Regions from separate parts of the Sporosarcina sp. QA0331 genome, predicted to be linked through region 4. Evidence: riboswitches for the same ligand, from Rfam matches in the RefSeq annotation. Region 4 holds a riboswitch; each other region holds the start of a gene.
The links. A riboswitch is a leader RNA that binds a small molecule or an ion and turns the genes downstream of it on or off. The one in region 4 is predicted to bind S-adenosylmethionine.
Positions count from the first base shown of each region.

Region 1: linked by a shared signal. The riboswitch ahead of AC0L13_RS18900 (bifunctional homocysteine S-methyltransferase/methylenetetrahydrofolate reductase) and the one ahead of AC0L13_RS01740 (methionine ABC transporter ATP-binding protein) in region 4 are both predicted to bind S-adenosylmethionine.
Region 2: linked by a shared signal. The riboswitch ahead of AC0L13_RS13410 (methionine ABC transporter ATP-binding protein) and the one ahead of AC0L13_RS01740 (methionine ABC transporter ATP-binding protein) in region 4 are both predicted to bind S-adenosylmethionine.
Region 3: linked by a shared signal. The riboswitch ahead of AC0L13_RS00865 (O-acetylhomoserine aminocarboxypropyltransferase/cysteine synthase family protein) and the one ahead of AC0L13_RS01740 (methionine ABC transporter ATP-binding protein) in region 4 are both predicted to bind S-adenosylmethionine.

Region 1 covers NZ_CM147850.1:3,702,471-3,710,631, reverse strand. The annotation lists gene metH (methionine synthase) at 1-673, opposite strand, end outside; gene AC0L13_RS18900 (bifunctional homocysteine S-methyltransferase/methylenetetrahydrofolate reductase) at 666-2,513, opposite strand; SAM riboswitch class I at 2,627-2,733, opposite strand; gene AC0L13_RS18895 (histidine kinase) at 2,848-3,033, shown strand; gene AC0L13_RS18890 (biotin transporter BioY) at 3,169-3,765, shown strand; gene bioB (biotin synthase BioB) at 3,762-4,766, shown strand; gene AC0L13_RS18880 (hypothetical protein) at 4,805-5,509, opposite strand; gene AC0L13_RS18875 (hypothetical protein) at 5,652-7,328, shown strand; gene AC0L13_RS18870 (CtsR family transcriptional regulator) at 7,943-8,161, shown strand, end outside.
Region 2 covers NZ_CM147850.1:2,647,163-2,655,323, reverse strand. The annotation lists gene AC0L13_RS13440 (ABC transporter permease) at 1-680, shown strand, start outside; gene opp4C (oligopeptide ABC transporter permease) at 695-1,612, shown strand; partial or broken gene AC0L13_RS13430 (ArsC/Spx/MgsR family protein) at 1,842-1,949, shown strand; gene gcvH (glycine cleavage system protein GcvH) at 2,030-2,413, shown strand; gene AC0L13_RS13420 (toprim domain-containing protein) at 2,606-2,947, shown strand; gene AC0L13_RS13415 (thioredoxin family protein) at 2,960-3,268, shown strand; SAM riboswitch class I at 3,325-3,429, shown strand; gene AC0L13_RS13410 (methionine ABC transporter ATP-binding protein) at 3,527-4,540, shown strand; gene AC0L13_RS13405 (methionine ABC transporter permease) at 4,533-5,201, shown strand; gene AC0L13_RS13400 (MetQ/NlpA family ABC transporter substrate-binding protein) at 5,257-6,105, shown strand; gene AC0L13_RS13395 (dicarboxylate/amino acid:cation symporter) at 6,263-7,462, shown strand; gene sufC (Fe-S cluster assembly ATPase SufC) at 7,913-8,161, shown strand, end outside.
Region 3 covers NZ_CM147850.1:156,572-164,732, reverse strand. The annotation lists gene AC0L13_RS00890 (QueT transporter family protein) at 1-202, shown strand, start outside; gene AC0L13_RS00885 (DUF2512 family protein) at 245-622, opposite strand; gene AC0L13_RS00880 (helix-turn-helix domain-containing protein) at 748-978, shown strand; gene AC0L13_RS00875 (BCCT family transporter) at 1,245-2,762, shown strand; gene AC0L13_RS00870 (homoserine dehydrogenase) at 2,812-3,798, opposite strand; gene AC0L13_RS00865 (O-acetylhomoserine aminocarboxypropyltransferase/cysteine synthase family protein) at 3,854-5,149, opposite strand; SAM riboswitch class I at 5,271-5,386, opposite strand; gene AC0L13_RS00860 (hypothetical protein) at 5,559-5,732, shown strand; gene AC0L13_RS00855 (glycerol-3-phosphate acyltransferase) at 5,729-6,367, shown strand; gene AC0L13_RS00850 (sulfite exporter TauE/SafE family protein) at 6,397-7,170, opposite strand; gene AC0L13_RS00845 (sulfurtransferase TusA family protein) at 7,224-7,454, opposite strand; gene AC0L13_RS00840 (MBL fold metallo-hydrolase) at 7,484-8,161, opposite strand, start outside.
Region 4 covers NZ_CM147850.1:334,888-343,048, forward strand. The annotation lists gene AC0L13_RS01725 (M20 family metallopeptidase) at 1-329, opposite strand, end outside; gene AC0L13_RS01730 (MetQ/NlpA family ABC transporter substrate-binding protein) at 331-1,191, opposite strand; gene AC0L13_RS01735 (methionine ABC transporter permease) at 1,242-1,904, opposite strand; gene AC0L13_RS01740 (methionine ABC transporter ATP-binding protein) at 1,894-2,919, opposite strand; SAM riboswitch class I at 3,025-3,130, opposite strand; gene AC0L13_RS01745 (lysophospholipid acyltransferase family protein) at 3,462-4,019, shown strand; gene AC0L13_RS01750 (serpin family protein) at 4,101-5,348, shown strand; gene AC0L13_RS01755 (RAxF-45 family protein) at 5,422-5,541, shown strand; gene abc-f (ribosomal protection-like ABC-F family protein) at 5,838-7,700, shown strand; gene AC0L13_RS01765 (DUF2089 family protein) at 7,897-8,161, shown strand, end outside.

The sequences.
Region 1 (8,161 bases), 790 kb from region 4:
ACCCTACTGAAAGCGGCTTAATATGCTCGATGGAAATATAAAACGCTTCGATGCTTTGACCGGCCAATGTCGTTCCCATCGGCTCGATCGTCCCGGAGATCATAACGGGCAACTCAATGCCTGTTTCGTCGAATGCCCGCTTGATTCCGATCGTTCCGGCTTTTACATTGAGCATATCTTGGCTCGTTTCCATCAATAGAAGATCAGCGCCGCCTTCAATCAACGCCTTCGCCTGAACGTAGAAGTCCTCGGAAAGCTTATCGAATGTAATCCCTCCGGTGACGGACAGAGTCTTCGTAGTCGGACCGATAGCACCGGCGACGAAACGCGGCCGCTCAGGTGTCGAGTAATCGGCTGCGCACTGTTTCGCGATTTCCACAGCCTTTTTGTTGATTTCAGAAGCGCGGTGACCGAGGCTGAATTCGTCCAGTACGAGGGGAGTGCCCCCAAATGTATTTGTACAGATGATATCTGCACCCGCCTCTAAATAGGCGCGGTGGATTTTATCAAGAATATCAGGGCGGAGGATGTTCAAGTATTCATTGCAGCCTTCGTATTCTTCGCCGCCGAAATCGTCCGCGGAAAGGTCTTCCGCTTGCAGCATCGTGCCCATCGCACCGTCTATGATGAGAATTCTGTTTTTCAGTTGTTGTTCGATTGGATGTTTAGGCATGGACGATATTCCTCTCCTTCTCCGCATCAAGCTGCTTTATATGATTGATCAGTTCCAATGACATGTCATAGCGGAGGAATGGCGTAATAATGTAGATGCCGTTGAATAGCTCGGCGGCAGTGTCGATCAGTTCCTTCGCGATATTGATGCCTTCCTGAGTCGCTTTTTCACGGTCATCCCCGCAAGCGGCCATCCTTTCGAGCACCTCTTCGGATAGCTTAATGCCAGGCACTTCATGGTGCAGGAATTCCGCATTCCTTATATTCGTAAGCGGCATGATGCCGATGAAAATCGGTGTATCCAAATGCTTCGTCGCTTCGTAAATGTCGACGATTTTCTCTTTTGTATAGACGGGCTGGGTAATGAAATAATCGGCCCCACATTCAATTTTCTTTTCAAGCCGCTGAACGGCACGGTCTAGAACACGGACATTCGGATTAAATGCAGCGGCGACCGAGAATTTCGCTTTTTTGCGAAGCGGCTTGCCTGTGAAGGAAATTCCTTCGTTCAATTGTTTAATAAGCTGCAACAGCTCCATGCTTGATACATCATAGACGCTTGTAGCGCCTGGGAAGTCGCCAACCTTCGTCGGGTCGCCAGTAACAGCAAGGATGTCATGGATTCCTAGTGCATCAAGCCCCATCAAATGAGATTGCAAACCGATCAAGTTATGGTCGCGACACGTCAAGTGGACAAGCGGCCGTACGTGATGCTCATGCTTCAAAATTGAGCCCATCGCCATGTTGCTAATGCGAGGGGAGGCAAGGGAATTGTCCGCCATTGTGACGGCATCTACACCGGCTGCATATAATTTATTCGCTCCTTCGAAGTACTGCTCGGTTTCCAAATGGCGAGGGGTGTCGAGCTCTACGATGACCGTTCGCTCTGTCTTCGCTTTTATGTGAAGCGGTTCGTGTTTTGCAGGCTCCGCTTCCCGGATGACGATTGGCTTTTGTGGCGTGACGGTCTTTTCCGTTATCGGCGGCAATCCCGCCAATTGCTTTTTCGCAGCTGCAATATGTTTCGGCGTAGTTCCGCAGCATCCGCCGATGAGACGTACACCCTCTTCACGAAGAAACGTTGCTGCACGACCGAAATAGTCTGCTTCAGACGCGTAGACGATCCGGCCTTCCTCGACGTCGAGCAAGCTTGCATTCGGGGCTGCTGATAAGAATGCCCGCTCTGGAATTGTCACTTTTTCAAAAGCTTGAATCGTATGGTACGGGCCTAGCCGGCAATTAACGCCGACAATATCTGCACCTATTGATTCCAATTGGTGAAGGGCATCATTCAGATTCATCCCATTTTGCAAGATGCCGGGCTCATCCATTGCCACTTGTGCAATGAGTGGAATATCCGTCAGCTTTCGCAATTCAGTGACGACGGCCGATAGCTCTTCAAAATCATAATATGTTTCCAACAACAGTCCGTCGGGATCGCCGGAAAGCAAAACATCTGCCTGTTCGCGCATCATCGTCAACACTTCGGCGATAGAAGCGTCGCTTTTCCGGATGCCGCGCAGTCCTCCGATTGTCCCGAGCACATATTGATTGCCAGGAGTTGCTGCACGCTTTGCAATCTGAATCGCTGCCTCGTTGAATTCCTTCACTCGGTGCTCTAAACCGTAGCGGGCGAGCTTAAGGGAATTGGCGCCATATGTATTCGTCTGAATCACATCCGCCCCCGCGTCGATATACTCTCGATGGATCTTCTCAATGATTTCCGGCTTTTCAACGTTCAATTCCTCATAACTAAAGTCAATGCCATATGAATAAAGCAGCGTCCCCATTGCGCCATCTGCCACTAGTACATAATCTTTCAACCGATCAAGCAATCTCATCAGAATCATCCTCTCTTCAACTCTGCATATTCTTATACAAAAAATTTCGACAGCAATGAAAAATAAAAAAGCCTTCGCTAAAAAAGAAGGCTTTACAAGTGAAATCTCGCTCCTTCTCATCTGTCAGGCCGAAATGAACCCGCTGGAATTAGCACCTGACCGAAAACGGCTGGTTGCTGAAGCTTCGACGGGCCAGTCCCTCAGCTTCTCTTGATAAGAATTTGATATGCAGTTGTTTGAATAATTTAAAACATCATATCGTTAAATGTCTGCTACGTCAATAGGTGAATTGTGATAGAATAGGCGTATGAACAAAAAGTAGAAGGTGAATTCGTTGAGGATCTTCAAATTTTCCATTCCGATTGCACTCCTTGTCGCTGGAATTTCATGGTGGATGCTCCATAAGGATCATCAAGAAGTGCCGGGGATGTCAAGAGTGTGGATTACGGTAGGTGCAGCTATCTTAAGCGGCTTGATTGCCCATTTTTTATTTCCGAAAAGTGAAGACAAGAAGCGTTAATACAGAAATCGATAGCGACTCATGCTGTCGGTTTTTTTATTTATTTGATTTAGGTTAACTTAATTGAAAATGAAGTTGACACATTTTGAGTTAACTTATATTCTATAGTAGATAACTCAAATTACGAGGTGGATTATGACAACAGCTTCAGTGAAAACGAAAAGCGGGATGAGTGCGCTCAGTCTCGTCTACTGTGGGATGTTTGCGGCATTGATGATGATCGGGGCAAATATTACTACGTTCGTCCCATTTCTAGTAATTGGTGGGGTGCCGATCACTTTACAAACATTTTTCGCCGTGTTGGCGGGACTTCTGCTCGGTAGCCGGCTTGGGGCAACTGCGATGACGGTCTATATGATCGTCGGCTTGGCGGGGGCGCCTATTTTTTCAAAATTCCAAGGCGGGTTCGGCTTCATTCTAGTACCGACCTTTGGCTTCGTCGTCTCGTTCATATTCGTTGCGTATATTGCGGGGAAAATTGTTGAGAGGAACGGAAGTTTGCAGAGCTATGTCATTGCCGCTTTGGTTGGTATGAGTGTGAATTATCTGTTCGGAACGAATTGGATGTATGCCGCTTATAAACTTTGGGCTGCGGCGCCTGACGCCTTCACCTATAAGGTGGCTTGGATCTGGATGGTACCGCCGTTGCCGAAAGACATACTTCTGGCGATTTTAGCTGGGATTTTCGGCCACCGGATGTATAAGGTGTTGAAAGTGAGGCGTACGCGTTGACGAACTATGAGGAGTTGGCAGACCGTGTTCTTGCAGGTGATGTCTTATCAAACGTAGAAGCACGTACAATTCTGGATAGCCCGGACGATGAGCTGCTTCCATTGCTGCATGCGTCCTATAAAATTCGAAAGCGTTATTTCGGGAATAAAGTGAAACTCAACATGATCATTAACACCAAATCCGGCTTATGCCCGGAAAACTGTGGATATTGTGCACAGTCGATCGTATCAAAAGCACCAATTGAAAAATACGCAATGATGAAGCAGGAAGAAATTGTGGCGGGTGCAGAACGGGCGGTGTCCTTGAATGCGGGTACGTATTGTATCGTTGCAAGCGGGAGGGGACCGGTCAACCGGGAGCTTGAAATCGTCATTGATTCCGTCAAGGAAATTAAGGCGAAGCATAGCAATATGACTGTATGCGCTTGTTTGGGCATCTTGAAACCTGAACAGGCAAAACGTTTGAAAGAAGCTGGCGTCGATAGGTATAACCACAACATCAATACATCTGCCGCGCATCATAAAAGCATAACGACGTCTCACACGTATGACGACCGTGTGAATACGGTGGAACTGGCGAAGGAAGCAGGGATCTCGCCTTGTTCAGGCGTGATTATCGGCATGCGGGAGACGAAGGAAGACGTTATCGCGATGGCGCGCAGCTTGCATGCGATGGATGCCGATTCGATTCCTGTGAACTTCTTACATGCGGTGGATGGGACGCCCCTCGAAGGAACGAATGAGCTGACGCCGCGCTATTGCTTAAAAGTGCTTTGCTTGTTCCGCTTTATGAATCCGACTAAGGAAATCAGGATTTCGGGTGGACGTGAAGTGAATTTGCGCTCACTTCAGCCATTCGGCCTCTATCCTGCAAATTCAATATTTGTTGGAGACTATTTGACGACGGCCGGTCAGGAAAGTGACCGGGACCGGCAAATGCTCGAGGACCTTGGATTTGAAATCGACATGGCGCCGTTGGTGAAACAACCGGTTACGAATTGATTATATTAGTAAAGGGCGATCCTTCAAGTTGATGAGTCTCAACTTGGTGGGTTGCCCTTTTTCATTGATGGCGGCTGCCATAAAGAAAAGTCCTCTTGCTGCATGAAATACTCCTTCACCGAAATCGAACCGTCAAAAGGTATTGCTTCAATCGTTTCGAGCATGTCGTCAAACTGAGCTTCTGTTACTGTGGAAATGTTTCTGTTCGTTATTCGTGCAGGAAGTTGATGTTCCTTAATCGTTTTAACCCATTCTTCCAGCGATGGCTCACTGATGATGACCGTCTCGGAATATTTCATATTCCCATTTTCCTCTCGATATCGATAAAGAAGACGTGCTCCGATATAATCGTTTTTCCTTCCTTTGAACCCGGGATTCGTCCATAGGCCGATAAGCAGATCGGTTATTTGGTCGTAGCGGAAAGTGATGGATTTCGTTTCGCCGGTCCACTCATTGGCGAAATAAAGTGTGTAGCCATCTCGTTCCTCCACCTTTGTGAACGTTGTCGGCCCTTTTTGCCGGGGCAGCTTTAGAAGTTGAATGCATATCCATCCGATGAATAGGGAAATGCCGCCGAGCAGGGCTGCCAGTAGCCACTCTCCATCCAAAAATGTATCTACGGCCAAGTATAATAGAACGATGCCAAACGCTCCGAAGCCGATAAGGGCTAGATAATAATAAACTTTTTTAGCTGCTGACATTTTGCCTGGCAGCTTATCGGTGCTAAAAACATTCGTCTGCATAATAACTCAACTCCTTTCTCTCATATCTTGTACGGAAGTTCGGGGCGGTAGGATTCAAAAACTTGGTCAAAAAGATGAATCGTTTCGCTGCTTCATCCGTATAGTTAGGGGAGATTAATTTTTAATAGAAAAGAGTGTTCACATGATAAATTTACTGCTATTTTCAATTGTCGTCGGTATCGTTTCCGCGATGGTGATCGTGCCGTTCACGTCGGTTTCTAAAGAAGGGAAGCCAGCCTTTAATCGAATTGGTGCATTGTCAGCAACCGTAGTGCTCATGGCGGTTCTCACATTCGCCCTTTATTACGTCACGAATCTGGATAGGAATTGGACGTCGTTGTGGGCGTTATTCCTTGTCGTAACTGTAGCGGGAGTCGTGCTTGCAACTGGGAAGGAACGAAGCGCCAAAATTGTCCTGTTATTGGCTGCGTTAGCGGGAAGTGCGTTCATCCTTAGTGCGCCGCTATTCAATGCAAATCAAAAATATAAAGCGGTCGAAATGGATCAACAAGTGGAAATTAAGGCGTTTGATGAAACGAAGACGCCTGCAAGTGTACCACCAAAATTTGCTCGAAATAAAATGAAGAAAGCATTCGGCCAAGTGCCGAATACGAGTTATTATGAGCTTGGCAACTTGCAGATTCAAAAAGTGGATGGAAAGTTTGTCTATATCGCGCCTGTCGAGTTTTCGGGATTCTTCAAATGGATGAATGGGAAGACGACACCTGGCTACTTCACGATGAGCGCGACCGATTCGGCAGACAATCCGAAGTTCGTGAAAACAGAAATGGCTTATACACCTTCATCGTACTTCCACAAACAAGTGGAGCGACATATGCGGATGGCGGTGCCGGATCTCATCTTTTATGGTGATGTGCAGCTTGAAATTGATGATGATGGAAAACCACATTATATACGTTCCTATGGGGAATTCATTACAGCGAGAAACGGTTTTGATGTCCAAGGGGTCGTCATGGTAGATCCGGGTACGGGTGAAGTGAGCCAATATCCGCTTTCGAACGTCCCTGAATTTATCGATGGGGCGGTTTCACCCGAAGCGGTCAGCTTGCAAAACAGCTACTTCGGAAAATACGTCCACGGATTCTGGAATTCAGTCGTCGGGAAGAAGGATGTGAAGCTGCCTTCAGATGAAGGGACGGAGTCGAATGTCAGTCCGGTGTTCGATGAAAATGGCCATATGTATTATTTCACTGATTTCACAAGCCCGAAAGAAGGCGTCGACTCGATGCTTGGCTATGCATTGACGGATGGCCGCACGGGCGAAGCGACTTACTATACCGGTAATCTGGAAGAGTCGTATATGGACTCGCAAGGTACGCTTCAAATTATCGAAAAGAAATTTATCGAGAAGAAATGGACCGGAGAAATGCCGGTGCTCTATAACTTTTACGGGGAAGCGAGCTGGTTGACGCCGGTTCTTGACTCAAACGGCTTCCTGCAAAATTACTTCATCGTTTCGGCAGCAAACCCAGAAATCTCCGTATACGCCAATTCACCGAATGAAGCATTGAGGCTTTACAAAACAGCCTTGCAACGGGGCGGAAGCACAGTCGACGGCAACTCGAACGCCGAGGAAGGAAAAGCGTCTGTCAACGTCGTTAGGGTCTATAAGGAACGCGCTGGCGACGCCACAATTGTGTCGATCCTTGCCGACGACGGACAGAACTATATCGTTTCCACAGAATCTGTTCCATTGGCAATCTACATTCAGGAAGGAGACCACCTTGCCATCACCTATTACGAAACGGGCGAGCTCTTCCTGCCGGTTAAGGAACTAAAAAACGCTACGATTGAATAAAAAAGGCAGCTTCCGAAATATCGGAGGCTGCCTTTATACGTTTATGAGCGATTACGCCGAATTATGAGCCGTTCGTAGCGTTTATGCGCGTCTACTTCGGGTTATGGACTTTTACAACGTTTTATGGACATTTCTAGCGATTTATGAACTTTTACGACGGATTATGAGCTTTTCTGGCAATTTATTATTGGGAAAGGGTGTAAGGAGTTTGTTCAAAAGGGCAGACTGCACCTATGCGAAAATAACAGCCGTTTGCCTCAACTGTTACGGACCACCCTTTCGAACAGAACCCACGAAGAGGAAGAAGAGGTCAGACAAAATCCTCAACTACCTTATTACCCTATTTTTTAAACCTTAAACATTAACAGCTGACAAATTTACTAGCTGTTAATTGAAGCGAAAGGCGGCGACTCCTGCGAAAGCCGTTACGAAGAACGGCTTTTTCGAGTAAAAGCGTAGCATTACGAGCAGGGACGCCCGCGTCCGCCTGAAGCGAAAATCAACTTTTTCTGTTAATTTGCATATAAATTGCACGCAAGATGTATTTTCATGTACAATTAAGTCAAAGATAGTCAAAGTCAATGGCTTAGCACCGAGAGAAAAGAGGTGACATCATGCGAAACATTTCTGACATTATTGAAGGGTATTTAAAGGCGATTATCGAAAAAGAAGATAGCGGGACTGTGGAAATCAAACGGAGTGAAGTCGCGGAAAAATTTCAATGCGTACCTTCGCAAATCAATTATGTCATCAACACCCGCTTCACCGTCGAACGCGGATACGCAGTCGAATCAAAGCGCGGAGGCGGTGGATACATCCGGATTTATCGCGTC
Region 2 (8,161 bases), 1.8 Mb from region 4:
GCTTCCTAAACACTGTATATTTAGGGTTATTCGCACTCTTGATTACTTTACTAGTCGCGATTCCTATCGGGATATATTCCGCACGACATCCATACTCACTGTTGGATTACGGATCAACGACATTCGGCTTTTTCGGACTAGCCGTTCCAAACTTTTTCTTTGGTCTGGTTGTCATCTACTTATTCTCCATCAAACTAGGGTGGTTTCCTGCACAAGGGACACTTTCTTCCAATAAGCTAACAGGCTTTGCAGAGTTCAAAGATAGAATTCATCACATGATTTTACCAGGGTTGACGCTTGGGTTGGCAAGTACAGCTAGTTATATGCGTTACATGCGATCTGAGGTAATGGACGTTCTTGGCAGTGATTTTATTAGAACAGCCAAAGCGAAAGGGATGTCGAACAATAACGTTCTTTACAAACATACACTTCGCAACGCGCTAATTCCGGTTATCACATTACTCGGCATGGAACTTGGCCCTTTACTTGGCGGAGCAATTATTACCGAACAGGTTTTCAACTTCCCTGGTATCGGCACACTTTTCATCGGTTCCGTCATTAACCGAGATTATCCAGTCGTTATGGCGATTACTCTTTTATTGGGAGTTGCAATTCTTGTAGGGAATTTGTTGGCAGATATATTTTATAGCGTCGTAGATCCGAGGATTCGCTATGACTGAGGTGGTGAGGATATATGCATACTGTTAATGAAAAAGAAAATCAACATGATGAACTACAGATTGAAACAACGAGGAAACATCGAAGTCCCTTTCAGTTATCTCTTCGGCGTTTCCTGAAAAACAAGCTCGCTATCGCAGGTATGATTGTTCTCATCATTATCATTGGGTCAGCGGTTTTCGCACCTCTCTTGACGGACCATGATCCGAAAGCGCACAATCTTTTAAAGGTTGAGCAAAAACCAAGCAAAGAACACATTCTAGGAACGGATAGCTCGGGTCGCGATAATTTCTCGAGATTGCTATACGGTGCAAGAGTTTCATTGACCATCGGTATTAGCACAATGGTTTTCACCGTCTTGCTAGGCATGATTTTCGGGACACTTAGTGGCTACTACGGCGGCAAAATCGACAGTATTATTATGCGGATCACGGATTTGTTTCTAGCTTTACCGTTTCTCGTCTTAGCACTGACAATCATTGCCCTTTTGAAAAAAGTTACGATCGGGCTGTTCGTTGTTATCATTGCAGTTACTAGCTGGCCGACATTATCGAGGATTATTCGTGGTACTTTCCTTTCCTTACGTGAACAGGAATTTGTCCTTGGCGCAAGAGCAATCGGTGCAAGCGACTTCAGAATCATCTTCAGACACTTTTTACCGAATGCAATTGGGCCAATCATTGTAAACGCGACATTATTAATGGCTGCAATGATTATCGTCGAATCCGGACTTAGCTTCATCGGCATGGGAATTCCCCAACCGACACCGACATGGGGAAATATGATTTCAGAGGCGCAAGGTTTACGTATTCTACGGTATCATCCTGAAGCGTGGATTCCGCCAGGTCTCGCAATTCTCCTAACGGTTCTCAGTATCAACTTCATTGGGGACGGACTAAGAGACGCGTTCGATCCAAAAAGTGATAGACGATAAAATGTATAATCCTGATCAAACTCCGTGACGACATTTTCTGTAGTTTTTAATTAATACTAAACTAAAAGGGGCGAAGGGAAATTCAATATTTTCCATTCGCCTGTTTTAGTATAACGACTTTCTAGACAACCACTTTTGCTTCACCTACAAGTAATGATATAGCCGGCTTCATAGGAAATTATCAATATAAGAAAAAGTTATATATGGTATTATAAGAATAATACTATAAGTATTGGCCACTGAAGGCATGCTCATAAAAAGTCCGATTGTAACGGACGGCTCAAAAGTGACTGTCGGCTTTAAGGAAGACGAGTTTCAAGAAGTATGGGGAGCATAATATACTTTCTTGTCTTTAGCTTCGGAATATGTCAAAATTGAATGTGAATCAATAAATGTTTACTTATGGAGGGTTATGGGATGAGCACACCTAAAGACTTGCGTTATTCAGAAGAACACGAGTGGGTAAAGGATGAAAGCGGAAAGTATCGTATCGGTATTACTCATTTTGCACAATCCGAACTTGGCGATATCGTATTCGTTGAATTGCCACAAGTTGGGGATGAGTTGAAAGCAGACGAGCCGTTCGGAAGTGTTGAATCGGTGAAAACAGTATCTGAACTTTACGCTCCGATTAGCGGTAAAGTCGTCGAAGTGAACGAAGAATTGGAAGACAGCCCTGAATTGGTGAACGAATCTCCATATGAAGGTGCTTGGATGGTTGTTGTAGAAGCTTCGGATGAATCTGAGCTTGACGCACTTATGTCAGCTGAAGACTACGAAAAAATGACTGTCGGCGAGTAATCGTCAAAGTAGCGCCTGGATCTATGACTCCGGCGCTTTTTTCAATATCCCCACGTCTAGACTTCGGTCGCCAGAAGCCCAGGTCATACGTCAAAGCTGCTTTGTGGCAAAAAGCGTCACTCCGCATCTTTACCTTATGCCTGTCGCTTCTAGTCAGGCGCCCTACGCTTTTATTAAAGGAGGGCTGGAAAAATGGACAGTCAAAAAGTCTTGATCGTTGAAGGCGGATCGGACCGGAAAAGATTGCAGAAAGTGCTTGCGGAACCGGTTGAAATCATTTGCACGAACGGGACAGTCAGTCCGTATCGGGTCGAGGAGATGCTCACGCCTTATGAGGAGTTTGAACTGTTCGTTTTTCTAGATGCCGATGAGTCGGGGGATAAGATCCGCACTTTATTCAAAAGGTATTTTCCTGAAGCGATACACCTTTATACGGAACGAACGTACCGCGAAGTTGAAACAACTCCATACCGTGTGCTTGCAGCCGTCCTCCTAGCTGCAAATTTTGAAGTGCATCCCGAATTTTTACTTTGAAGGTGATAAATAGTGGCCAATATCGAAAACTGGACACGTGAACAATGGGAAAAGAGCAAAGACGATTTTCCAAAATCGATTTTTTATTTATATACACCAATGTGCGGAACATGTGCAATTGCTTCAAAAATGATGGAAGTCATTGCTGCTATGAAGCCTGACTTGCCCATTGGAAAGGCGGACTTGAATTATGTAGAAGAGCTCGCTGTTGATTATGAAATTGAAAGCGTCCCTTGTTTACTAATTCAGAAGGATGGAGAAGTGGTACATAAGATCTATGCGTTCCATTCTATTCCGCATCTTCTCGAAAAGATAGGTTGACATACTGCCGAGAGACATGATATAAGTATAGCTATTAACTTTAACTGAATATGTCGCTCTTATAAAGAGAGGTGGAGGGAAGTGCCCTATGAAGCCCGGCAACCGTCACGAAAGTGAAATGGTGCCAAGTCACACAAAGCATTTGCTTTGAGAGATGAGAGATCGGATGGACGTTTATTTTTATAAAACGTAGTAGCCTTTCTGCTTGTCTGCAGAAAGGTTTTTATTTTGGACAAGATAGTAGTAGAGGTGATAATGATGATTCAATTGAAAGACGTTAAGAAAAGTTTTGGTGCAACGAACGATGAAATCTTGGCGGTAGATGATGTCTCCTTAACGATTGATGAGGGAGAGATCTTCGGCATCATCGGTTATAGTGGTGCTGGGAAAAGTACATTGATCCGCTTATTGAATGGTCTTGAGACACCAACAACTGGGACAATCAAAATTGGAAACCGTGAAATTTCGGCATTCACAGGTAAAGAGCTTCGGGAAGCAAGACAAAAAATCAGCATGATTTTTCAACACTTCAACTTGCTCTGGTCCCGGACTGTTAAGCAGAATATAGCTTTTCCGCTTGAAATCGCTGGAGTGAAAAAAGCGGAACGGGAACGAAAAGTGGCGGAACTGATCGAGCTTGTCGGTCTGAGCGGCAGAGAAAATGCTTATCCATCGGAACTGTCAGGCGGTCAAAAGCAACGTGTCGGTATCGCAAGGGCGTTGGCGAACGATCCAGAAGTGCTGCTTTGTGATGAAGCGACTTCCGCGTTAGACCCGGAAACGACAGATGCTATTCTTGATCTTCTAACAAGTATTAATGAACGGCTCGGGCTGACAATTGTGCTCATCACACATGAAATGCATGTCATCCGGAAAATCTGTCATCGCGTGGCGGTCATGGAAGCTGGAAAAGTAGTTGAAATCGGTCTGGTTCTTGAAGTATTTCAATCACCGCAAGCACCGATTACAAAGCGCTTCGTTTCCCAAGTGACGGAACCTGCGGGAACTGAACAGGTTCTTGCGCATATACCAGGAGGCACGCTCATAAAACTCGCATTTGTCGGAGAGAAGACTGAGCATCCTGTGTTGGCAAGTTTGATTCGAAAATTCGACATTGACGTAAATATCGTCCAAGGGAACATATCCCATACAAAAGGCGGCGCTTATGGCTCGCTTATATTACAGCTTCTTGGCAATGAAAATGATGTTGATAAGGCGATTGCCTATCTCCATGAGCTAGGTGTACAGACAGAGGTGATCGGCAATGATTGAAAGTTTATTTCCAAATGTAGATTGGGGAAAAATGTGGGAAGCAACTGTAGAAACGTTATATATGACGGGGCTTTCTACTTTATACACATTCGTATTCGGACTTGCATTGGGCGTTCTTCTTTTCTTATCAAGTCCAGGCCAACTATGGAAAAATAAATTGGTGTATGGCTTGACGGGAGCATTTGTGAATATTTTCCGCTCTATTCCATTTATCATTTTGATTATATTACTTATCCCGTTTACGACATTGTTGGTCGGATCAATCCGCGGTCCAGAAGCAGCAATCCCTGCTCTTGTCATCGGGGCTGCACCGTTTTATGCGCGAATGGTCATGATCGGATTGCGTGAAATCGATAGAGGTGTTGTCGAGGCAGCAAGATCGATGGGTGCGAAAACAAGTACAATTATCTTTAAAGTGTTGTTGCCTGAATCAATGCCTGCCCTTATTTCGGGAATTACGGTAACGGCGATTGCGCTTGTCGGCTATACAGCAATGGCTGGAGTCATAGGTGCCGGCGGGCTCGGGAATCTCGCGTATTACGAAGGATTCCAGCGAAGCCGCTCTGACGTGATGATTGTGGCAACTATTATTATCCTAATTGTTGTATTTGCGATTCAAATTATCGGCGATTTTGCAGTGAGGAAATTGGACAAACGATAATTTACAGGAAGCACCTGTTAATTATAAAAAACAACTACGAATGGAGAGAAAAATGATGAAAAAGATTTTATCCACATTATTATTAACGGTTCTTGTGCTCGCACTAGCAGCATGCGGAACGAAAGATAAAGAAGATGGCGCTAACAGCAATAATGCTGGTGGTAAGGAAGAGAAGACTAAAATCGTCGTCGGCGCATCCAACACGCCGCATGCTGTCATTTTGGAAGAAGTGAAGCCATTGTTGAAAGAAAAAGGCTATGACTTAGAAATCGAAACATACCAGGATTATATTTTGCCGAACAAAGACTTGGAATCAGGTCTGTTGGATGCGAACTATTTCCAAACTATCCCTTACTTGGAAAGTCAAATTGCTGATTTTGGCTACGACTTTGTCAATGCGGGTGGAATCCATATCGAACCGATGGGTGTTTATTCGAAAAAATATAAATCACTAGATGAATTGCCGGACGGTGCGACTGTCCTTATGAGCAACTCGGTTTCAGATCACGGCCGTGTGCTTGAAATGCTTGAAAAAGAAGGATTGATCACACTTGCTGAGGGTGTTGATAAAGTTAAAGCTGAACTTGATGACATCGTGGACAACCCGAAGAATCTTAAGTTTGAACCGGATTATGAAGCAGCTCTAATGCCGACACTATATAACAATAATGAAGGTGATGCTGTTCTCATCAATTCCAACTATGCAATTGATGCTGGTATAAATCCATTGGAAGATTCAATTGCTCTTGAAGAGACTGATTCACCATACGTCAACGTCATCACAGTCCGTTCAGGTGATGAAAACAGCGCAGCAATCAAAGCACTTGTAGAAGTGTTGCAAACCGAGGAAATCCAAGAGTTCATGTTGAAAGAGTGGGGCGGCTCAGTCGTACCAGTAAAATAATTTAATAAGCCGTCCGCTTCCATCTATTGGATGCAGACGGCTTTTTTTCTCCGTCAAAAGTACAATAACTCAAAATAACTGTTCCTATTTTTCCTTTACTATGATAAAGTGGTGTTGTTGTTTTTATAAACATTTGTACATCTGAGGAGGACATCTTATGAAGTGGAAGGTCGGCCTTATATGGCGAATCGTTATCGCTATAGGGCTTGCGGTGGGGCTAGGACTGTTGCTCCCGAAAATACATGAAGGATTCGCAGGTTGGTTCACAAGCTTATTTGCAACGTTCAATATGATTTTCGGCGGCTTCTTGAACTTTGTCGTACCATTTATCATTATTGCATTTATTGCACCAGGAATTGCGAAACTGGGCGCTGGATCCGGAAAACTTTTAGGGCTCGCTACAGTACTTGCATATGCCTCTACAATTGTAGCAGGGATTTTGGCATACTTCGCTGCCATGTCAATTTTACCGAGCTTCATAGGTGGCATTGGTGCTGAATCCGTTGCCGATTCAGGAAAATCACCAGCTGAAGCATTTTTTGAACTTGAAATGACACCTATTATGGGGGTCATGTCAGCATTGCTTCTCGCATTCATTTTTGGAATCGGTATGGCATCCATTAATAGCAAAACAATGCTTTCTTTCTTTGAAGAGATGCATGTTCTTATTGAAAAAGTCATTTCATTTATTATCATCCCGTTATTGCCATTCCATATTTTCGGTATTTTCCTTAACATGACACATAGCGGACAAGTTGCGAAGGTCTTATCGGTCTTTTCACTCGTCTTCGTCATGGTCATAGCATTGCATTTGCTCATGCTTGTACTTCAGTACACTGTTGCGGGGACTCTTTCAAAGAAGAATCCGTTCTACCTTATGAAAACTATGGCACCTGCATATATGACTGCAATCGGAACACAATCATCTGCAGCGACCATTCCAGTTACATTGAGACAGGCGAAAAAGACGGGTGCTTCGGAAAAAGTGACGGACTTTACGATTCCCTTGTTTGCAACGATCCATTTGTCCGGAAGTACAATCACTCTAGTATCTTGTTCAATCGGAGTATTGCTCATGAACGATATGCCGTTCAACTTCTCTAGCTATCTGCCTTTCATCCTTATGCTCGGCGTAACGATGATCGCTGCTCCTGGAGTTCCAGGCGGAGCTGTGATGGCGGCAGTAGGACTTCTTAGCACAATGCTAGGATTCGATGAATCAATGGTTGCACTCATGATCGCACTTTACATGGCACAGGACAGCTTCGGTACAGCCACTAACGTAACAGGCGACGGAGCCCTTGCAATGATCGTAGACCGCCTAACACCAAAAGTAAAAGGCGTAGAAGCGAAGTAATAATTTATTTTTAAAAGTAGAAGAGGGAACTGATTTTTCCCGACTTCTACTTTTTCTTTTATTTGTAGTTGATGTAATAGGATTTATTTAGGATTGAAGCGTAAGGTGGCGACTCCTGTGGGAAAAGCGTGTCCAGGTGAGACCCCGCAGACGCTTGCGTCGAGGAGGCTCACGGACCGCCCGCAGAAAGCGTCCACCTGGAGCGGAAATCCGTTTACTAGCAAACCAAGACAGTAAAATATATTCATTGATTCTCAATAAGCACCAGATAAATGAAAATGGGTTACTATGCAAATTATATGATGAAACGTTGAATTAATCGTATTTCTCCCACAAAACGATAATAATTCTTAATGATTTGCAACAATGTGCCGAATGCGCTAAAATTAGAATGATACTAAATAGAGAATGGTTTACCCCGTTCATCTTTATCATATTGGAGGTATTGGAATGGCAACTTTGGAAATCAAAGACCTTCACGTCGAAATTGAAGGTAAAGAAATATTGAAAGGCGTCAACCTAACAATCAATACAGGTGAGATCCATGCGATCATGGGACCTAACGGAACCGGTAAATCGACACTTGCATCTGCAATCATGGGCCACCCTAAATACGAAGTCACTTCCGGAACAGTCACGCTTGATGGCGAAGACGTGCTTGAAATGGAAGTGGATGAGCGCGCGAAAGCGGGACTATTC
Region 3 (8,161 bases), 180 kb from region 4:
GCTTTACAAACGGATGTTTTTCAATACAATCGTCTTCACGTTTACGATGGTCCTCATAGCATGGGAATTGAACATCGCGCTGGAGTTTCCTTTCTTACTGACATGGTTCTTCGTCGCAACCAGCGAATTTATCGTCATGACAGTCGGCATTCCTATTATGGTTGCTTTGGATAAACGGCTCAATTTCAGCAAACTCATATAAAAAAACGAGAGTGGCTTTGCAAAATGCCATTCTCGTTTTTTCTTACGTTTCATCTATATATGTGCTCCCGAAATGCGTTTTCAAAAGCCAAGAATGAAAAAAGTATTCCCCTACACTTACAATTACCCCTGTCAAAAATGCTTCTCCCATGGAATTCGTATATCCCAGCAAATGTAAACCACCCCACAAAACAATAAACCCTAACAATATATCTCCAATTGTCGCAGCCATATTCCCAATTCTCGGGAGTATCACCATATCGCCTAAATAGGAAATGAGTAATAAAGCGATTCCTAAAATGGTCGAGTGCCAGAAAGATACCCCGTTAAATAATGTTAAAACAATCCATAGAACCGGAAAAATCATTATTGCTTTAATCAAAATAGATCTTCCATGGTTCACGTTAGATTCTTCATTCATATTGATTGCTACCTCCATTCGTCTAGTTCTTTTTAAATTGCCCAAGTACATGCAAAATATAAAGGAAGGAAGGCTATCGGTAGTATTCGTTTATAATGTAAAGAAAACAGAAGGAGAGTTTTGGTATGTATATGACAATTGAAGAAACAGCAGAATATTTAGGGATGCCGGTCGAGCAAGTCCGGAAGTATGTTTGGGGAGGACGCATACGAGCTGTGCATGACGGCGAACAATATCTTATAAATCAAAGTCAGTTTGGCACTTATTTCAATCAGCTCGAGACGTTAAAAAAGCAGATTGAAGACTATTTGAGTGAACCATTGCCTCCAGATCTTGATATTAAAGACGAGGATTAAAAGTCGGTATAAGGGGTAAAATGAAAACAGGGATGTGCTCTAGTCAAAAAGACACATTTTTTTTATTCAATCTAAACCGGATTCACAATCCAGAACTTTCTATTTATTCCCACCAGACACCTACCGGATGCACTTTATACATGTTTATAAAAAAATAAAACAAGCTGTTTGTGTAAGTGTTTACATTTTCACCCCTTTTGCTTTCCTGCTATATGATTGGTATAGTATGTAGTCGTTTCAAAAATTCATGATCCATAGGGGGAAACATGCGAAAAATATCAAATGTATTTTATATAACAATCGGCCTGATCATCTTGGCGGTCGGCTATGGAGTGGCTGCGGCGGAAAGTTTTGAAGCCGTCACAACTTCCATAAAATCCTTCGTTTCATCTTCATTCGGATGGTATTACATGCTTCTGCTTTCATTTCTTCTTGTGCTTAGCCTTTTCTTCATTTTTAGTCCCTTTGGAAAAGTGCGTTTAGGTCAAGATACGGACCGTCCAGCGTTTACGATGATCACTTGGATTGCCATGCTGTTCTCTGCAGGTATGGGCATCGGGCTAGTCTTTTACGGGGCTGCGGAACCGTTATCCCATTACGCCATCAATCCTGCTACAGCCGAGCCTAATTCAGACGCAGCCTTCAAAGAGGCAATGCGCTACTCGTTTTTCCATTGGGGCTTGCATGTATGGGCGATGTACGGAATCGTCGGTCTTGCACTTGCCTATTTCCAATTCCGCAAAGGAGAACCGGGGTTAATTTCAGCAACATTGAAGCCGATTTTCGGTAAAAAAATGGAGGGCCCATGGGGTGTCCTCGTTGATGTACTTGCCGTTTTTGCAACAGCTTTTGGCGTTGCCACTTCTCTCGGCTTCGGTGCTGTTCAAATTAACGCAGGGCTGAATTATCTTTTTGGCTTTACAATCGGGTTTTCTTCACAACTAATAATTATTGCAGTCGTCACAGTACTTTTTGTGATGTCCGCTTGGTCAGGGCTTAGCAAAGGGATTAAGTATTTGTCGAATACAAACCTGATTCTTGCTCTTGCCATATTAGGCTTCGTCCTCATCGTAGGGCCGACTTTGCTTATATTCAATGTGTTCACCGATTCAATTGGAGGTTATCTTGCCAATCTCGTTTCGATGAGTTTCCGTACTGCTCCATTGAACGATGCTCACCGTGAATGGCTTGATACCTGGACGATCTTCTATTGGGCTTGGTGGATCTCTTGGGCACCATTTGTCAGCATGTTTATCGCACGTGTATCGAAAGGAAGAACGATCAGGGAATTCATGGTTGTGGTCATGTTGGCACCAACCATTTTGAGTGCTTTCTGGTTTTCAGCTTTCGGGACAACCGCTATCAATATGCAACGTGAAGGGATTGCAGACTTAGCGAAAACAGATACTGAACTAACGATTTTTGAAATGTTCCATTCGATGCCATGGTCATTCTTCATTTCTGTAGTCGCAGTTCTTCTCATTGCATCGTTTTTCATCACTTCCGCGGACTCAGCGACGTTCGTATTAGGCATGCAGTCCACGTATGGTTCATTGACCCCGCCGAATAACGTGAAGATTATTTGGGGTGTCATCCAGTCAGCCATTGCGATTATACTATTATCCGTAAACGGATTGACTGCGCTCCAAAACACGATCATCATTGCCGCCTTGCCGTTCTCCTTCATCATTTTGCTAATGATCGTTTCTCTGATCAAAGCATTGCAAAGTGAACGGCCTAAGAGTGAGCGACCAAGAAAACAGAAAGTGAAAGACAGCGTATAATGAAAACAAAAAAGTGGAGGGTGGAATCTAAGATTCCTCCTCCACTTTTTTAGTTCGGCACTAGAACTGATTCGTGTTGACGAATAATATGCAATAAATCGGCAATCATTGCACTTCCTGTTGGATACATGCCAGCGCCGGGTCCTACCAAAGTTAACGGTCCTAAATACTCGGTATCTACAATGATTGCATTGTCGACACCGTCTATGCTGTACAGCGGATGATCCGCCCCGATCAAAACCGGTCCTACCGTCGCTTGCAGCTTTCCTTTTTTGTCCTTCCAAATATCAGCTACGTGGCGATAGCGAAGATCACCTTTGGATGCATCGATAATATCGATTGACTCCAAATGATCAATTCCGATAACCGGTACGTCATCCCAATCGGGCTGCCTGCCGAAAGCGAGCGAACTTAAAATCATCAGCTTGCGGAAAGCGTCCGTACCGTCCACGTCATCCGCAGGATCCGCTTCCGCGTACCCGTTTTTCTGGGCATGCAAGAGAGCTGCTTTGAACGAAGAACCTTCTTTACGCATTTTTGTCAAAATGAAATTTGACGTCCCGTTTAAAATACCTTGAATCCGTTTGATACGGTCGCCTGCAATAAGATTTGTCACTGTCCGGATAATCGGGACGCCGCCAGCTGTTGTCGCTTCGAATCCGACTTGCACATTGCGGAATTCTGCATGCTTCAGTAATGCAGGTCCGTGTTTAGCGAACATCTTTTTATTCGCAGTAATAATGTGGCAGCCCTTCTCAATCGCTTCCGACAAAAACGTATAGGCAGGCTCTTCCCCGACAATTGCTTCGAAGATAACATCGATTTCGGGATTATTCCATATTTCCTGAATGTCGTCGGTGAATTTCGCTCCTTGAATCGGCTTGCGTCTTTTCGCCTTGTCTTTCACAAGGATGGATACGACATCAACTGTGAAACCAGTGCTCTCTTTAATCTCCTCCCGCTTCTCCTGCAGGATTCTATACACACCTTCACCGACCGTACCAAAACCGAGTATGGCCACTTTAATTGACGGCATTATACCACCCTTCCTTCCTAACTTTGCTTTGTCATTTTAAATCAAAGTCGCTCTATTATCGGACTTCGACAGGCGCAGCTTTCTCAATCGCCTGCTGCAAGTCTGCAATCGTATCTTCCGTAGACTCAAGTCCGACAGACAGACGGATCAATTCTTCTGGCGTTCCCGTCTTTTTCAAGTCCTCAGCAGACAATTGCTGATGTGTCGTCGATGCAGGATGGATGATAAGTGATTTTGCATCCCCTACATTCGCTACGTGTGACCACAACGTAATATTGTCGATCACTTTGCGTCCTGCTTCACGTCCACCTTTAATACCGAAGACGATGATGGAGCCGAAGCCATTTTTCAAGTATTTCTTAGCATTTTCATACGTCGGATGGTCTTCCAATCCTGCGTATGTTACCCACTCTACAGATGGATGCGATTTTAGGAACTCAGCCACTTTAACGGCATTTTCGTTATGACGAGTAACACGCAAATGAAGCGTCTCTAGCCCTTGTAGGAAGTTGAAAGCACTATCCGGATCTAGGCAAGGCCCGAAGTCGCGCAGTAATTGGACGCGAAGCTTTGTCGCAAATGCAGCTGCCGCAGTGTCAATACCGTATCGAAGTCCGTTGTACGTTGTATCAGGCTCTGTAAAGCCAGGGAATTTCCCTCTCGTCCAGTCGAATTTCCCCGCGTCTACAACGACGCCGCCGATTGTTGTTCCATGGCCGCCGATCCATTTCGTCGCGGAATGAATGACAACGTCCGCCCCGAACTCGATTGGATTCGATCCGTATGGGGATGCAAATGTGTTATCGATGATGAACGGGATTTCATTCTCATGCGCAATGTTTGCGACCGCTTCGATATCGAGCACTTGAAGGCTCGGGTTCCCGATTGTTTCAGCGAATATCGCTTTTGTTTTGTCCGTGATTGCAGCACGGAAGTTTTCAGGGTTTTCTGCATCGACGAATTTTACATTGATGCCGTAGCGAGGAAGCGTGACGGCGAATAGATTATACGTTCCACCGTATAGGTTGCCCGCCGCGACGATCTCGTCCCCAACTCCAGCAATGTTCAAAATGGAAAAGGCGATAGCGGCCATACCGGAAGAAAGAGCGACAGCGGCTGTTCCACCTTCTAAAAGTGCAACTCTTTCTTCAAAGACAGCAACAGTCGGATTCGTGATTCTTGTGTAAATATTGCCTGCTTCTTGCAAGCCGAATAAGTTTTGGGCATGTTCAGTATCGCGGAAAACAAATGCAGTAGTACGGTGGATCGGCACAGCGCGTGAACCTGTAATAGGATCCGGCTTTTGGCCTCCGTGTAAAAGAAGAGTTTCTGGTTGAAGTTGGTTTGTCATTTTTATTACCTCCAGTGGATTTTTTTAAGATGAAAAGGCAATGCGGAGGCGTTGGGGGTTTTTGGAATAAAAAAAATAACCCCTTTCGCTAAGAGAAGGGTTACGCTTTCGCTTATTCCTCCTCTTATCTTTCAGACCGTTTGCACGAATCTGTAGGAAGTAGCACCTTTGCAAGTTCGTCACTTGCCGGTTGCCGGGCATCGCAGGGCCTAGTCCCTCCGCCGCTCTTGATAAGAGTTTGGGTATTCAGTTTTTCATCTTGTTGAACAGTATAGGAGACTCTTTTTGAAAAGTCAAGAGGTGAATTTATTTTTTTCTGAAACTTCCGCTTTATCTCTGATGTTATAATAGTTTTAGTAATTGGACTGACGGCGCAGGTGTGCTTGCATCGGACGTGGAACCTGCCTCTTTGGTCGCGTGGACACTTGCTTTGGACACGGAAGCACCCTCTTTGGACGCGCAGACACTCACTTTGGACGCGGGAGGGCCTTCTTTGGACGTGCAGCTACTTGCTTTGGACGCGATTCAACAGGCTTTGGACGTTGGTGCATATGAATATATTAATTTTGGAGGATTTATATGACGTTATGGATTTTGGGCATAGTCATTTGTGGTTATTTAGTCGGCTGCTTGCACGGTTCGACAGTTGCACATTGGATTTCTGGGGTTAATTTAAAAGAGACTGGTGTGAAAAATGCTGGGGCGTCGAATGCGATGATTGTTCTCGGGAAACGGTATGGCGCTCTTGTTGCATTAATTGATATCGGCAAAGGCGTTCTCGCGGTCATTGCGGTAAGATTGCTAGCAGGACATTTCGGACTGCCTGTAGAATCTATCATATTGTTATTATTTGTTGTCGGCGCAGCCGTTATATTCGGCCATAATTTTCCGTTCTATATGAAGTTCAACGGTGGTAAAGGAACGGCTACCGTAATCGGTGTACTTTTCGCCATCGATTGGCGATTCGGGCTTGCCGGGCTTGCTTTATTCATACTGGTTGCCCTTCTCACCGACATTCTTGTCATCGGCGTCTTCATGCTCTATATTACTCTCTTCGTCATGGCCGTTTGGCTCGATGGTTATTGGCCGATACTGATTGCCGTGTTGCTTTCCTTAATGGCGATCTGGAAGCATATCGAAAACTTCAAGCGAATTCGAAAAGGGACTGAACCACGGATTCGTGCATCATTCAAGAAAAAACAGAAGCACTCGGAATGAGGCTTCTGTTTTTTCTTATGCTATCCTTATCAAAAATCCAACCAAATCTTCACAGCCGTCCCTAAAATCAACACCGCCAATATACCCTGCAATATTTTCGTATTCATCTTCTGTCCCGCCTTTGCCCCTAGTGGAGCAGCAAGGATACTCGCTACAATCATGATGGCGGCTGGTCCGTAAAGAACTTGGTCAGTCACGATCTTCCCTACCGTCGAACCGATCGATGAGATGAATGTGATAGCAAGTGACGTTGCAATTGTCATGCGTGTCGGGATTTTCAAAACGACGAGCATGATCGGAACTAGAATAAAAGCACCTGCAGCTCCGACAATCCCAGCAGCAATGCCGACGATGAAAGCAAGTACGGCTGCAAGCCATTTATTGAAAACGACTTGATCCGCCGGAATATCATCCAGTCCTTTTTTCGGAATGAACATCATGACGGCCGCAATCGTTGCCAAAATGCCATACACGAGATTGATGCTTCCTTCTGATATCAAATTGGAACCATACCCTCCGATAAAGCTTCCGACTAAAATCGCACTTCCCATATAAATGATCAATGTCTTGTTAAGATATCCGCCTTTCCGGTACGCCCACACTCCGGATATTGTCGCGAAGAACACTTGGATTGCACTGATTCCTGACACTTCGTGTGCAGAGAATGCGGCAATTCCGAGCAATGGCGGAATGTATAATAGCATCGGATATTTGATAATTGATCCACCGATTCCGACCATGCCGGAAACGAAGGACCCTATAAATCCAATGAGAAAAATGGTAACGAGAAATGTCAAATCCATAAAATCACTCTCCTTAATTAGGAAAAGGGTATCTGTTTAGATACCCCCACCCTTTATTCAGCTTTCTTAATCCAGAACATGAAGACGCCTGCTTCTTCTTTTTGGTCAATCATTTCATGGCCGCTTGATTTTGCCCATGCTGTCAAATCAGCAACCGAACCTTTGTCAGTCGCTTGAATTTCTATAATTTCTCCTACTTCCAATTCCTTAATTGCCTTTCTTGTTCGTACAACCGGCATTGGGCATGCCAACCCTTTTGCGTCTAATACTTTTTTTACGTCCATTTGGTCATCTTCTCCTTATAATTAATTTGTCACCGTACCGCGCAACGGTTCGGTCCAATTTCCATTTCACGCTGTGTTTCCTCATTTGGCGCAATTTTACCCATGTTCATTTGACGGATTTCTTGGTATGCGTTCGGTTGAGGAGGCAAGTTTCCCGTCACCAATTGCCTGAATTCCTGTTCATCCTTAATATTCAAACCGTGGTTAACCTCAAATAGCTTCCCTAACTTTTCGGAGACACTTCCGTCGTCATTCAATTCTTCGATAATCATGAAGTGCGCCGGAAGAACGAGAAGATCCTTCGCTAACTCGCGGTAGCGGCTATACAAAGTCTCCCGCAAATCACCGACCCAATCTTCCGCCAATCCCGCAAGGTCAGGTCTCCCGATTGAATCAATGAATAAAATGTCTCCTGTCAATAAATAAGCGTCATCGACAATAAACGAAGTGGAGCCGATTGTATGGCCCGGTGAATAGAGCGCCTGAATATCGATTTTCGATGTCCCTACAGTTATGACACGGCCATCTTCTAACGGTTCGTATGCAAACGTTACTTCTTTCGCGTCTTTCGGCGGGAGCCAGTATGTTCCATTCACGGCTTCGGCAATTTTACGCCCGCCGGAAATATGATCAGCGTGCAAATGTGTATCGAGTACGTTCGTAATTTTCACGTCCAATTGTTTCGCGAAATCAAGGAAGACATCCGT
Region 4 (8,161 bases):
AGTGCAATCGCAGCGGCGACACTCGTCGTTCCAATAATATTATGTCCGCAAGCATGGCCGATTCCTGGCAGGGCATCGTATTCTGCCAAATAAGCAATTGTCGGACCTGGTTTCGAACTTGAGAACTGTGCGTAAAACGCGGTTTCGTGACCTGCAACATTTGTTTCCACTTCGAACCCTTCGGAGCGAAGCAAAGTCGTTAATTGCTCACAGGCAAAATACTCTTCATTTCCGATTTCAGGGTTGGCGTGGATCGATAGGCTCGTTTCAACAAAGCGTGCACGATTTTCCGTTAAAAATGAATGGATTTGATTGGTTGTCGTCGTCAATTTACTCTTCCCCCTTCAATTGTTCGAATGTATCGATTAGCTGATCTTGCGGTATGTTCAATAAAATTGAGCCGCCATTCGTTTCTTCTTCAATTGCTTTCTTCACTTGTTCAGACTGGTAAAGCTCGATGATTTTTAAATACGTCTCGTTTTGTGCATCCTCCGCACGTGCTGCAAAGACATTCACATAAGGTAAGGCGTTTTCACTGTCGCCATCTTCCAAAAAGATTGGATCCTCAATAGGATTGAACCCGGCCTGTCCAGCGATCCCGTTGTTGATAAGGGATGCTGCAACATCTTGTAGTACACGGGGCGTCTGTTGCGCAACCATAGGGATGATTTCCAAGTTTTTAGGGTTCTCTTCTATGGATGTTGTATCTCCGAAAAGTCCAGTGCCTTCTTTTAATTTGATGAGGCCTGCAGTTTCCAATAATCGTAAAGCACGTCCTAAATTAGAAGGGTCATCGGGAACCGCAATTTTGTCGCCTTCTTTTATGTCGGAAATATCGTCAAGCTTATCGGAATAAATGCCGAGCGGAGCGATAACAGTTGAACCAATCGGTACGATATCAACATTGTTCTCTTCAGCAAATTGACTTAAAAATGCGATATGCTGGAATGAATTCAAATCGATGTCGCCATTGGCAAGCGCATTGTTCGGTAATGTGTAGTCCGCGAATTCTTTCAACTCAATTGTAATGCCTTCTTCTTTCGCCAACTCTTTTAGCACATTCCACTGCTCACCGTCTGCTCCAGTAACACCAATTACTACAACATCATCGTTAGCAGATCCATTATTACCGCAGGCAGCAAGAATGGATAGCAGTAAAAGAATTCCAAGTGATTTAATAATGTTTTTCATAGTGAATCCTCCAATTGTTTTTTATTTAAAAATGTTTCAATTTGAATTTGTTAACGGCGCATCACTTTCTTAGATAAGAAGTTTCCGATCCATTGCGCAAACTGAACAAGAATAATCAGAATAACGACCGTAACAAACATGACTGAACTGTCGAATCGTTGGTAGCCATGCGTCATCGCAACGTGGCCCAATCCGCCACCGCCAACTGTCCCTGCAACAGCTGAAAAGTCGATCAAACCGACCGTAACGAAAGTCAATCCAAGGATGAGTGGTCCAAGCGCTTCAGGGATCAATACTGTGAAAATGATTTGGCGCGGACTTGCTCCCATTGCTTCAGCAGCTTCGATGACACCCGGATCGATACTGATCAAGTTGTTTTCGACGACTCTTGCGACAACGAACGATGCAGCAATCGTCATTGGGAAAATGGCAGCCGCCGTCCCGATCGTCGTTCCAATCACTTCGCGTGTAACAGGTGAAAGAACGAAAAGCAAAATGATGAAAGGAATCGGACGAATGATGTTAATAAAGAAATTTAGTAAACCTGAAATGAACCGATTTTCAAGTATATTTCCTTCTCTTGTGGTAAACAGAAGAATGCCTAATGCCATCCCGATAATTGAACTAAAAACCAAAGTTCCTAAAACCATCGTAATCGTTTCACCGGTCGCCTCTACAATACGAATCCAAAACGTCTCCCAATTAACTTTCATTTGTATTCACCTCCTCAATGTCCACGATATCTTTCAATTCCTGGATACAAGCTGTCACTGCATCATTTTTTCCTTCGAATGAAACGACTAGATTGCCAAAAAACTGTTGCTGCAGTTCCCGGATAGAACCGTAAATGATATTGAAATCAATTTGATGCTTTCGAGTAACTGTTGATAAAATAGGGTCGCTTGCCCGTTCCCCTTTGAAAATGATGCGGTACAAAGTGGTTCCGCCTTTTGCCCGCCATTCATTAAGCAGTTGAGGGGAGGGCAAGCTTTGTTCAGTGGCGGCTATGAATTCTTTTGTCGTTGCATGCTGAGGATTGGTAAATGTTTCGAACACTTCGCCTTGTTCAATAACTATCCCCGTCTCCATTACGGCAACACGGTTGCAGACAGATTGGATAACCTGCATTTCGTGTGTGATCAGCAGGATTGTAATCCCTAATTCCCGATTCACTTTTTGCAATAGATTCAAAATATCACGCGTCGTGTTCGGGTCAAGTGCGGACGTCGCTTCGTCGCATAGCAGAATTTCCGGGTCTGTTGCAAGTGCGCGGGCAATGCCGACACGCTGTTTTTGCCCTCCTGATAATTGCTCGGGATAACTTTTCGCTTTATCCGCAAGACCTACGAATTGAAGAAGTTGTTTCACTTTTGCGTTCCGTTCTGCTTTAGGTACCTTTGATAGTTTCAAAGGGTATTCGACATTTTGTTCCACAGTGCGGGAAGAAAAGAGATTGAAGTTTTGAAATACCATTCCGATCTTTCTGCGCACTCCCCGAAGCTGTTTAGGCTTCAGTTCATGCAAGGGAGTTTTTTTGATAAGAATTTTCCCTTCAGTCGGACGTTCCAGGCCGTTGACAAGTCGGATCAATGTGCTCTTTCCGGCCCCGCTGAATCCGATAATGCCAAAAATATCGCCTTCCTCAACGTCAAATGTCACCTTTTTGACTGCTTCGACTTTCCTGTTTCCGACAACAAATGTTTTCGATACATTTTCGAATGTAATCATAAAATCCCCTCCAAATAAAAACGCCTTCTTTTTCCATATCTATAAGAAGATATGAAAAAAGAAGGCGTTTCTACTAAATTTGTAGAATATGAAAAAGCTTCTCTCTTCTTATCTTCCAAACAGAAAACTGTTTGCAGGAATTGGCACGTAGTTTAAAAAAACCGTTGCCGAGATGTCATAGGGCCTGTCCCTCAATCTCTCTTGATAAGAAATTTTGTATGAAATTTGAATTGCTTACAACTTTACCACGATTAAAAATAATGTCAACTAAGTTTATTAGTTTTGTTGAAGATTAAATATATAAATAAGTCTAATTATTATAAGTGGAGGAAGGATGAAGTTCCGTTCTTCTTGGTACGATGACGGTTTATATTCAATTAAATTTGTTGCATTTAACCGCAAAAAGTACCTGTCAATTTTGAAGGTAAACGTGGATTTTTTCGATCATACAAGCGGGATAAGTGCCTGGTTAGTTGTAAAATAATGTAGTTAGTTTATAATTAGTACCAGGTACTAAATGTTGATGATAACGGGAGGGCAACATGTATAAATTAACAGCCGCATTGGCAAAGTTCATCTTTTTCATCATTATCAAAATCGAATTAAAGAATATACACAAACTACCTGAAAATGGGGGATACGTAATTACGTGTGCACATCGAGGATGGTTGGAAATTATCGCGCTCGGTATTTCATTGCCTCGACCGATTCACTTCATGGCAAAGAAGGAACTCTTTAGAATAAAAATAGTTGCTGCTTTCTTAACGAACATTAAAGCTTTTCCAATTGACCGTGAAAACCCGTCACCTAGTAGTATTAAAAAGCCTATAAAATTACTGAAGTCCGGAGAAATTGTTGGGATATTTCCAAGTGGAACAAGGACAGCAGAGGGTGCCCCAGCAAAGCGCGGAGCCGTCACCATAGCTGGTCTGGCAAGAGTCCCGATTGTTCCGGTCACATATAAAGGGCCAGCGAATTTGAAAGACATTTGGAAATGCCGAAAAGCGACAATCACAATTGGCGATCATTTCTTTGTCGAGAAAGCGGGCAAAGAAGAAATCAGTACATATACGGAGAAATTAGAAAGGGAAATCAATTAGCTTGAAAATATAGAAGCAGGCATGTTTCTTGTAACCTTTTCCATCCCGATGAAGTCTACGTTTACAAGGACGGTGATTCATTTGAAAAGGAAATTTACCGCTTCACTTATTGGAATGATCCTATTGCTGCCTATGACGGGCTGTGGAACAAGTACTAATCAAAGCAGTCTTCAAATTGCTGAAGGAGTTGAATTTGGAGAAATGGATTATGAAACAATCGTTGAACCGAACAACGAATTGGGCTTCAAGTTACTAAAAGAAATCGAAGCGGATGATGACGGTAATCTGTTCATTTCTCCGACGAGTCTAATGATGGCGCTGGCGATGGTTTATAACGGCGCGGACGGAGTGACGAAGGAAGAAATCTCGAAAGCTTTACAAATGGAAGGGATAGACCCGATAGACCTGAATAAAGCAAATGCCTCCTTTATGACGATGCTGAATAAAGACAACGACGCCATTCAACTTCAAGTCGCCAACTCCATTTGGCTAAACGACCAATATAAGTTTCAAGACGGATTTGCTAATCAATCAAAGGATTATTTCAACGCGAAAATCATGGAAATTGACATTACGAGCAATGATTCGCCAAAACAAATCAATGACTGGGTGAAAAAAGCGACAAATGGCAAAATCGACAAAATGGTCGATGAACCGTTGGATGATAATCTAGTTGCGATGCTGTTGAACGCCATTTATTTCAAAGGAGATTGGACATATCCATTTGATAAAAAAGAGACTAATGATAAAGCGTTCTATCTCAATGACGGAACTGATAAAGAAGTATCTTTCATGAAGTTGCAGGAGAAGTTATTGTACATGGCGAACAGTGAATTCCAAGCCATTCAACTGCCGTATGCGGATGGCGAAATGAGCATGACAGTCATCTTGCCGAATGAAGGCGTTGGTTTAGATGTATTTCAAAGTACTTTAACAAATGGTAAATGGGAAGAAATTCAATCGGGGATGAATAGCACGCGTGGAACGATTCTTCTTCCGAAGTTCAAAATGTCGTATGAAACGGAACTAAATGATGCACTGGAAGCCCTCGGCATGGTAAGCGCATTCTCTGGTAATGCAGATTTTAGCAAGATGGTTGAAGGTGATGCTTCGCTGTTCATTAGCAAAGTTAAACAAAAAACATATATCGATGTGAATGAAGAAGGAACCGAAGCAGCTGCTGTGACAGGTATTCAAGTGGACACTACTTCTGCGCCTGTAGACGACCCATTCGTCATGGATGTGAACCGACCGTTTTTCTTTGCGATTACCGATGATGAAACAGGAGTTGTTTTGTTCATGGGCGTTGTCGCGAATCCTGAAATGTAGAAAAATTCAATTGTGAAAACGAAACATTCATGCTAAACTATTCTTACTATAAATCGGACGGAGGTGAGGAATGATGTTGGACACTGTGTATGCACGTGAAAGTTTACTGGAATATTTAGCCACTTCATGTGCGATTACTCATGAAATTACCGTCAACGGGATACGTATGCCCTTTTTTAGACAATTTCAGTAATCACACAGCTGTTTAGCACATCATTTCTTACTATTGAAGTAGGAAGGGATTGCTCAGTGGCAGTCTAATATTGTAGACAATCTCATTATTCTTTGGTGCGTTCCTCAGACTGATTGAAAGCGCTTGTCAGTCGAGGCGCGCAGGATGAGGCGGAAGCGAATAGAACTTTAGTTCATGAGCTTACAACGAATCCAAGCAACGAAGAATGCGAGCGCTTGTCAACAGTCTGAGGCTGCCTAGACGCAGTCTTTTTTTGTGCTTTCCTTGCTGTGAAATCAGAGAGGAAGCGGAAAATTATGATCTGTACAATACAACAAGTAAGCAAAATGTTAGGTGGCAACACCATTTTTGAAAATCTTTCATTGGACATTAAAACAGGTGACAAACTAGGTGTCGTCGGACGAAACGGAAGCGGGAAAACGACGTTATTCAAGCTCATTGCGGATGTCGAACGGCCGGATGCTGGGCGCATCCATTTTAAGAAAGGTTCCAAAATCGGATATTTATCGCAAATCCCTTCATTCGAACAGCCGATGACCGGATATGAAGTGCTTCAAAGCGCATTTGCGGAATTAAGAACCATTCAACAGCAGCTATCCGAAATGGAAATGGAATTATCGAATCCGGATACGGCGGACATGGAGCGGCTGCTTCTTCGATACGGCCAATTGCAGGATGAGTTTGTCCGTCGCGACGGGTACGCGATGGATTCGGAAATCGAAAAGATTATTAACGGTCTACAATTACGTGCGTTCGTCGAGCAGGATTTCAGCCAGATGAGCGGCGGGGAACAGACGAAAATCATGTTAGGGAAGCTACTGCTCACAGAGCCGGATTTACTTCTATTAGATGAACCTACGAACCATTTGGATCTATTCGCGGTCGAATGGCTGGAGGCATATTTAACGGAATATGCAGGGACAGTCGTCATCATTTCACATGACCGTTATTTCCTTGATAACGTCGTGACAAAGATAGCGGATCTGGAAGACGGAGAGCTTCATCTGTACTACGGCAATTACAGTTCATTCGTCAAAGAAAAAGAAGAGCGGCTCCTGCGCGAATTCCAGGACTATGAGGAGCAACAGAAGAAGATCAAGAAAATGAAAGAGGCAATCAAGCGGCTTCGTATATGGGCGAACGAAGCGAATCCGCCGAATGCGGGTTTGCATCGGCAAGCGAGAAATATGGAGCGGGCGCTTGAACGAATGGAGAAGCTGCGGAAGCCGTTAATTGATCCTCGAAAAATGGCATTGTCCTTTGAGGCTGCGCCGAGAAGCGGCAAGGAAGTCGTCATCATGCAAGAAGCTGTAAAATCATTCGGTACAAATGAATTATTGCGCGGCGCCAATCTACAGGTTCTTTGGAAGGACCGGGCGGCGATTGTTGGACGGAATGGAAGCGGGAAAACGACTGTACTGAAAATGCTTCTAGCCGAGCTTGCCCCCGACGAAGGGGTTTGCAAATTGGGGGCCAGTGTAAAAGTGGGATTCTTGTCGCAACACTTCGCGATCAATGAACCTAAAGCCCGTCTGATTGACGTATTCCGTAAAGATATTGGCGTTGAGGAAGGCGAAGCACGGCATATACTTGCGAAGTTCATGTTTTACGGACCGGATGTATTTAAAAGGATTGGTGATTTAAGCGGTGGCGAACGTACGCGATTGCGGCTTGCCCAGCTCATGCATCAAGATGTGAACTTCCTCGTATTGGACGAACCGACAAATCATTTGGACATCGAATCACGGGAAGTGCTCGAAGATGCATTGGAAGATTTTCCAGGAACGCTTCTCGCCGTTTCACATGACCGATATTTCTTGAATAAATTATTTTCCCGCACGGCGTGGCTTGAAGACGGAATGATGACGATGTTTGAAGGTCCTTTCGACTGGGCTCGGCAGAAATGGGTTGAATTGCAGCAGACGAAAGTCGCGGAATCTCCAAAGCAAACACCGGTTAACAAGAAGCCGAGGTCGAGTAAGGAAACAAACATAGAAGAGGAAATCGCTTCTTTGGAACTTCAAATAGAACGTTTGGAAAAGAATATAGCTATGGAAACCGACTGGAGTGATTACGAATCTAAGACGGCGAAAATTAATGCGTTGCAGAAAAAGCTGGATGAGTACTATGAACAATGGCTGGTTGAAAGCGAATCGTAAATAAAGATTTATCGACACAAAAGGTGAAGGAGCTCAAACTCCTTCACCTTTTTAAATGTAAGTTTGAAAATAGTGATGAAATTAAAGTCTATAATTAATATTATTAATTCTGGAGTTAAAATAATTAATTTCATGCTTGCTATTTAGAAATAGATGAGATATGATGAATTCAAATGAAAGGGGAATTCAGATAATTATGGCATATCCCGTTATTAGTCATTGCCCTGTTTGCGACGAAACGCTGAAAGTTACAAAACTTCATTGTAACCGATGCCATACATCCATTGAAAATGAATTTGAGCTTTCCAAATTGGCAGCGTTGTCTGGGGAACAACTCCATTTTGTCGAAGTGTTTTTGGCATGCAGAGGCAATATTAAAGAAGTTGAAAAAGAACTTGGAATTTCGTATCCGACTGTCCGAGGCAAGCTGAATGAAGTTGTCGGCTCGCTCGGCTATGAGA